2 regions of the Pseudoalteromonas sp. J2K-J599 genome follow, and region 2 is predicted to be linked to the other one. Evidence: predicted binding sites of a transcription regulator. Region 2 holds the regulator's gene; the other holds the start of a gene.
What was found. Region 2 encodes sigma-54, which starts transcription at its own class of promoters, with help from an activator protein. Its sites were predicted from a motif close to GTTGGCACGNNNNTNGNNT; they were not measured.

Region 1 (3,428 bases), 1.0 Mb from region 2:
TGTGTAAATCAAGGCCCGTTAAAATTCCTGCCTTTATTCGCCAAAGCACTGCAAACACTAACGCACACGCAAAAACTCCAGTTTGACGGGCTGGCGTATTAAGCAATGTTTTGTATGTTTTTTTATCAAAGCTTAGTAGGGCAATAATAATTACAAGGGCCCAAAGTAGCCCTTGTATTGTTATGCTGAGCATAGTAATTACTTAAATGTTGACCATATAGGGGCATGATCTGAGGGTTTTTCAATACCGCGCAGTTCGTAATCAATACCAGTATCTATACAGCGTGCTGCGAGCTCATTAGTCGCAAGTACTACATCTATTCGAAGTCCTCGGTTATCTACAAACCCTTTAGAGCGATAGTCAAACCACGAATATTGGTCGTCTGTTTCTGGGTTTTGTTCTCTAAAGGTGTCTTTAAAGCCCCAATTAAGTAATGTTGCAAGCCATTCACGCTCTACCGGTTGAAAAGAACATTTACCCGTTTTTAACCAACGCTTTGCATTTACGTCGCCAATACCAATATCTAAGTCAGTAGGTGATATGTTTATATCGCCCATAACAATGACGTCTTGATCGGGTGTGTGGTTGGTTTCAAGGTGTGTCATTAAATCTTTATAAAATTGTCGTTTATAAGGGAATTTAGTTTCGTGATTAATATTATCACCTTGTGGGAAATAGCCATTCATGACTGTAAGGTCGCGACCGTTATCTTGTTCAACAGTGACGCTTATCATGCGTTTTTGCGATTCCTCTGTATCGGTAGCAAAGCCTTTTAAGACCGATTTAGGCTCTTTTTTGCATAACATAGCTACGCCATAATGGGCTTTTTGGCCATGAAAGTAGACGTGATATCCCATTTTTTGTACATCTTCTAGTGGGAATGCTTCGTCATGAACTTTAATCTCTTGCAAGCCAATAACGTCTGGTTGATGTTTGTCGATAATTGCTTGTAATTGATGAAGACGAGCACGCAGACCATTGATATTGAAAGAAATCACTTTCATAAAATTTACCTTGAAATTGGTTCTATTTAATAGCTTAAATTGTATCAGTAAATACGCGTACATAACATGACTGAAATGAGAAAATAGCTGCGCAAATGTTGATCAATTGGTGGGTAAAGTTTAAACATTGTAAATGCAGCATTAATTTTTTAAATAAATAAAAAATTCAATTGAACTTAACTTTATTGAATATATAATGCGCGAAATTCACTTGTTTAGCTCGTTCAAATAGGATCTCTCATGAAAACTCAACTACTTTTAGCTACTGCTTTATTAGCATCTGCAACTGCTTCAGCACAAAGCAATACTTACTTCAGTCAAGATAATAAAATTGAATCTAAGTTATGTGTACTAAGCGCAAACGAAGGCTTTAGTGTTGCTCGTAAAGAAGCTGCTCAGCACGGCGTTTACTTATCTCGTTTTTCTAAAAGCATTTTATGTAATGGTGAAGATATTCGCGATATTGCTAAAAAAACGACATTAAGCAACGCATCAGTTGAGAAAGTAGAAGTATTTGCAAAAGACGCTCAACAAGAAACTCAATTATGTATGACGGCTTTAAAACAAGGTTTAGCACCTGTTCGTCAAAAAATTGGTAACTTAAACTCATTAAAATGTAATGGTCAAAACGTTACTGAGTTTGTTAAACGCTACCAAAACGCAGCAATCTAATTATTAGCTGAACTATATAACTAAAATTGAGATACCTGGTTTTTTACCGGGTATTTTTTTGCAAAAATTACAAGGTTGTTTGCAAAGCTTGCAAGCTTAACTTATTGAAACTGTTCAATAAATGCACCAATCAAGATTAAGTTGTTGATTCTTATAAGTTAACTATTATTGGCATTGGATTTGTATTAGTTAAAGTGACATTTAATTAATTACGAAGGATACGTCTTATGAAAAAGTTAACATTAGCAGCCACTATTTTAGCATCATTAAGCCTAGCGGCTTGTTCATCTAATCAAGGTCTTGAAAGAATAGACAGTGACTTTGCAAGTTTAGATAATGACAGCGATGGCTACATCTCAAAAGTTGAAGCTGATGACGATAGCATTTGGGGCCATTTTTCAAATATTGATACCAATATGGATAATGAAATTAGCCGCAAAGAATTCAACACTTACATGAAGTTAAACAATGGTAAAGTAGCCACTGATTCTGAAGTAAGTGAGTCGGCATTTAAAGCTGAAATCGCTAAATTTGATAAAATTGAAAGTAGCTTTTCAAGCTTAGATAACGACAGTAATGGATATATCTCGGTAGTTGAAGGTAACGATGATGATATTTCAAATCACTTTGGTTACATGGATAAAAACCAAGATAAGCGCATTAGCAAAAGCGAGTTTATGGGTTACATTAAAAAATACGGTAACGCAGTAGCTGAAGATGATGCATTAGAAGCCATTAAACACAGCTAATATTTGTTGTTTTAAAGAGTAAATTAGAAGCCAGTGATAATCACTGGCTTTTTTGTGTTTAAAATCTAGTTATTTAGTAGATATATTTTCCTAGTTTGGCGTTGTTCTGTCATAATAGATGGCTGTGTATTTTTATTTGTTAAGAGTGTGTATGGCGGGTCGGCGAATTAGTGATGAACAACTAGTTGAGATCATTGAAGCAGCTATTTTTGTTGCAGATAAGCCTGTGAGTAAACGCCACCTTAAAGATACTGTATTAATAGATTTAGCTATTTCTATGGCGCGAATAAACGACGCAATAGATACAATACAAGAACATTTTCAAACTCGTGGTATTCGCTTAGTTGAAGTTGGTAGTGGGTATCGGTTTCAGGCATGTAGTAGTTTAAGCCCTTGGTTAAATAACTTGTGGCAAGAACGCGCACCAAAATACTCGCGTGCTTTACTGGAAACATTATCACTTATTGCATATAGGCAGCCCATTACGCGCGGTGAAATTGAGCAAGTAAGGGGTGTTACTACGGGTTCGAATATTATTAAAACCCTACTCGAAAGAGAGTGGGTTAAAGTGGTAGGGCATAAAGAGGTTCCGGGTAAGCCGGCTTTATATGCAACTACTAAACAATTTTTAGATTATTTTTCGTTAACTGGACTTGAAAACTTACCTGCGCTGCCAACAGAGCAGCAAAGTAAAATTAACCAGTTATTGAGCGATCCTTCTGTGAGAGAACCATCCGAATGAGTATTATACAAGGTGAAAAGTTACAAAAAGTCTTAGCCCGTGCAGGCGTAGGCTCACGCCGTGAAATGGAAAAATACATTGATGCAAACCGCGTTAGTGTAAACGGTAAAGTGGCAAAGTTAGGTGACCGTGTTGAAGAAACTGATTTAATTCGTGTAGACGGGCACACTGTAAAGATTGAAGAAAAAGCAGATAGAATCTGTCGTGTGATTATGTATAACAAACCCGAAGGTGAGTTAAGCACACGTAAAGATCCTGAA
Region 2 (3,428 bases):
CAATAAGTGCCGACAAGCAAGAAGGTCAATTGAAAGCTAATGTGGGTATTTTTGAGAAAAACGTTGAGATTATTCACGGTAATCGCCGCATTACAGCCGATCGCCTCGAAGTACACAAACGTGATGAACTTGGTGATAATAAACAATTATTAATTGCCACAGGTAGCCCTGCGCACTTTGAAGAAAAGCAATCAGACGGCACGACTATGAGCGCCAGTGCTGACGAAGTACGTTATGATGTATCTAAGCGTTTTTTAACGCTTGTTGGTAATGCACAAGTATCGCAAGCCGGACAAAAAATAAATGCTAAAAGCATTACCTACGACATAGAGCAGCAGCTCATCAGTGCCGAAAAAGATGAAAACTCAACTGACCGCGTTCACACAATTTTAGTACCGATCGAAACTAAAAAAAGTAAAAAAGGCGATAAAGGTCAACCATGAGCACATTAAAAGCAGAACTATTGGCAAAAAGCTATAAAGGTCGTGAAGTTGTAAAAAACGTCGGCCTTGAAGTACAAGCTGGCAGTATAGTTGGCTTACTTGGCCCTAACGGTGCTGGTAAAACAACGACTTTTTATATGATTGTAGGGCTTGTTCCTAGCGACAAAGGTAAAATATCTATTGATGATAACGATATTACTCTTTTACCTATGCATAGTCGTGCTAGATTAGGCATAGGCTACTTACCACAAGAGTCATCGATTTTTAGAAAGCTGACTGTTTATCAAAACTTAATGGCCATTTTAGAAACGCGCAAAGAACTAAATAAACAAGCCAGAGAAGACACGCTCAATAACTTATTAGATGAATTTAGCATACAACACATTCGTGATAGCCAAGGTATGGCATTATCGGGGGGAGAACGTCGTCGTGTAGAAATAGCACGAGCGCTGGCAGCAGATCCTAAATTTATATTACTGGATGAACCGTTTGCCGGTGTTGACCCTATTTCGGTATTAGATATAAAGAAAATAATAGAACATCTTAAAAATCGTGGGATTGGTGTATTAATTACCGACCATAACGTAAGAGAGACCCTTGATGTTTGTGAAAAAGCCTACATTGTTTCTCATGGGGAGCTGATTGCATCAGGTACTCCAGAACACGTATTAAATGATAAAACAGTACGCGATGTTTACTTAGGCGAGCAATTTAGGCTGTAACATTTACGCCATGTCTTTAAGCATCTGCTAGTATTAATTATAACAACATAAAAGGATTGTTAGAGATACATGAGGCAATCACTACAGCTGCGCATGGGCCAGCAACTTACAATGACTCCACAGTTGCAACAAGCTATTCGTTTGTTGCAACTCAGTACATTGGATCTCCAGCAAGAAATACAAGAAGCTCTCGACAGTAATCCACTATTAGAGGTTGAAGAGGCAGACTATTCCGAAGACGCTGCTGGTAAAAACGAGCAAAAAGCTGATACCGATGACATAACTGTTAGCGCATCTGCTGATGATGCTCCGAGCGAATACGAACAAGATACTGGTGAAGCACTTGCAAAAGACACGCTAAGTGACGACATGGCTATGGATGTCAGTTGGGATGAGTACATGAGTGCCGCTCCTGCAGCCTCATCAGGTCCAATGCCTGAAGACGAATCAATATACCAAGGCGCCTCTACTGAAACGCTGCATGAGTATTTAATGTGGCAATTACAACTAACGCCATTTAGCCCTACCGATGAAGCCATCGCTATTGCGATTGTAGAGGCCGTCGATGATTCAGGTATTTTAACACTAAGCTGCGAAGAGATTTTAGAAAGCTTTAATCAAGAAAACGAAGATGATAACGAAGTTGAACTTGATGAAATTGAAGCGGTATTAAAACGCATCCAACTGTTTGATCCTGTTGGTATTGCTGCACGTAGTTTACAAGAGTGTTTGTGTATTCAGCTTAATCAATTTGATAAAGAAACACCTTACATTAATGAAACGAAAATGATTTTAACCGAGCATATTGATCTATTAGCAGCTCGCGACTATCGTACATTAATGAAAAAAACAAAGCTTAAAGAAGAAGAGCTTAAAGAAGTAATGACACTAATACATACTCTCAACCCAAAACCTGCAGATACTATTGTAAGGGAAGAATCTGAGTATGTTATTCCTGATGTGTCAGTTAAAAAAATTAAAGGCCGCTGGGTTGTCGAATTAAACCCAGATAGCATGCCTAAAATTCGTGTTAATAGCCAATACGCAGCAATGTCTCGCACTGTAAAATCAAGTGGCGACAGCCAGTTTATTCGCTCACATTTACAAGAAGCTAAATGGTTTATTAAAAGCTTAGAAAGTAGAAACGACACGCTATTAAAAGTTACTAATTGTATTGTTAAGCAACAACAAGGCTTTTTTGAACATGGCCCTGAAGCCATGAAACCAATGGTTTTAAATGATGTTGCTGAAATGGTAGAAATGCACGAATCGACAATTTCTCGCGTAACTACTCAAAAGTACATGCATACACCCCGTGGTATATTTGAGCTTAAATATTTTTTCTCAAGCCATGTAAGTACTGAAAACGGTGGTGAATGTTCATCTACAGCAATACGTGCGCTTATCCGAAAATTAATCGCAGCAGAAAACTCAGCAAAACCATTGAGTGATAGCAAAATAGCGGATATATTGGCTGAGCAAGGAATTAAAGTAGCGAGACGTACAATCGCAAAATACCGCGAATCTCTTGCTATTCCACCGTCAAATCAGCGTAAAAGTCTGATTTAAGACGCTAAACTAAGAGGGTAATGCTTATGCAACTAAACTTAACTGGTCGTCACGTAGAATTAACCGATTCACTAAGAGACTATATTAATACTAAATTTGCGAAGCTTGAAAGACACTCTGATCATATTAATAATGTTCATGTCATTCTCGATGTAGAAAAATTAAATCAAAAAGCAGAAGCCACAATACACGTAAGCGGTGCTGAGCTATTTGCCTCTACAGAACATCAAGATATGTATGCCGCTATTGACTCGTTGATCGACAAGCTCGATCGCCAAGTAATCAAACACAAAGAGAAGCTTGCTCGACACTAATATGATGAAATTAAGTTCACTTATATGCCAGGACTGCAGCAAAGCTGCGGTCCTTTTTAATAGCAAAAAAAGAATTTTAGAGTTCATTAGCGAACTTGCTCACGACAAACTTCCGTATTTACCGCAACAAGATATTCTTAATGCTTTAATGAGCAGAGAGAAATTAGGTAGTACAGGTATAGGACGTGGCATTGCTATTCCTCATGGAAGAATGAGCGGTGCAGAAGAGCCTTTGGCTTTAGTGCTCGTTAGCGAAACTCCAATAAACTTTGATGCAATCGATAATCGCCCTGTTGATATTTTCGTCGCACTCATCGTACCAGATGGCGATAACCAGCAGCACTTAAAGACTCTAGCAACCATTGCTGATAAACTAAACA

Region 1: AC5NT5_RS07435 (EF-hand domain-containing protein) is a predicted target of sigma-54. The motif match lies at 1,845-1,863, and genes of this name have one in related genera.

Annotation. Positions count from the first base shown of each region.
Region 1 is NZ_CM200271.1:1,626,872-1,630,299, forward strand. Features, by position in the region: gene AC5NT5_RS07420 (energy-coupling factor ABC transporter permease) at 1-193, opposite strand, end outside; gene xthA (exodeoxyribonuclease III) at 199-1,005, opposite strand; gene AC5NT5_RS07430 (hypothetical protein) at 1,246-1,677, shown strand; gene AC5NT5_RS07435 (EF-hand domain-containing protein) at 1,905-2,426, shown strand; gene scpB (SMC-Scp complex subunit ScpB) at 2,578-3,168, shown strand; gene rluB (23S rRNA pseudouridine(2605) synthase RluB) at 3,165-3,428, shown strand, end outside.
Region 2 is NZ_CM200271.1:630,941-634,368, reverse strand. Features, by position in the region: gene lptA (lipopolysaccharide transport periplasmic protein LptA) at 1-443, shown strand, start outside; gene lptB (LPS export ABC transporter ATP-binding protein) at 440-1,165, shown strand; gene AC5NT5_RS02800 (RNA polymerase factor sigma-54) at 1,235-2,734, shown strand; gene hpf (ribosome hibernation promoting factor) at 2,761-3,048, shown strand; gene ptsN (PTS IIA-like nitrogen regulatory protein PtsN) at 3,053-3,428, shown strand, end outside.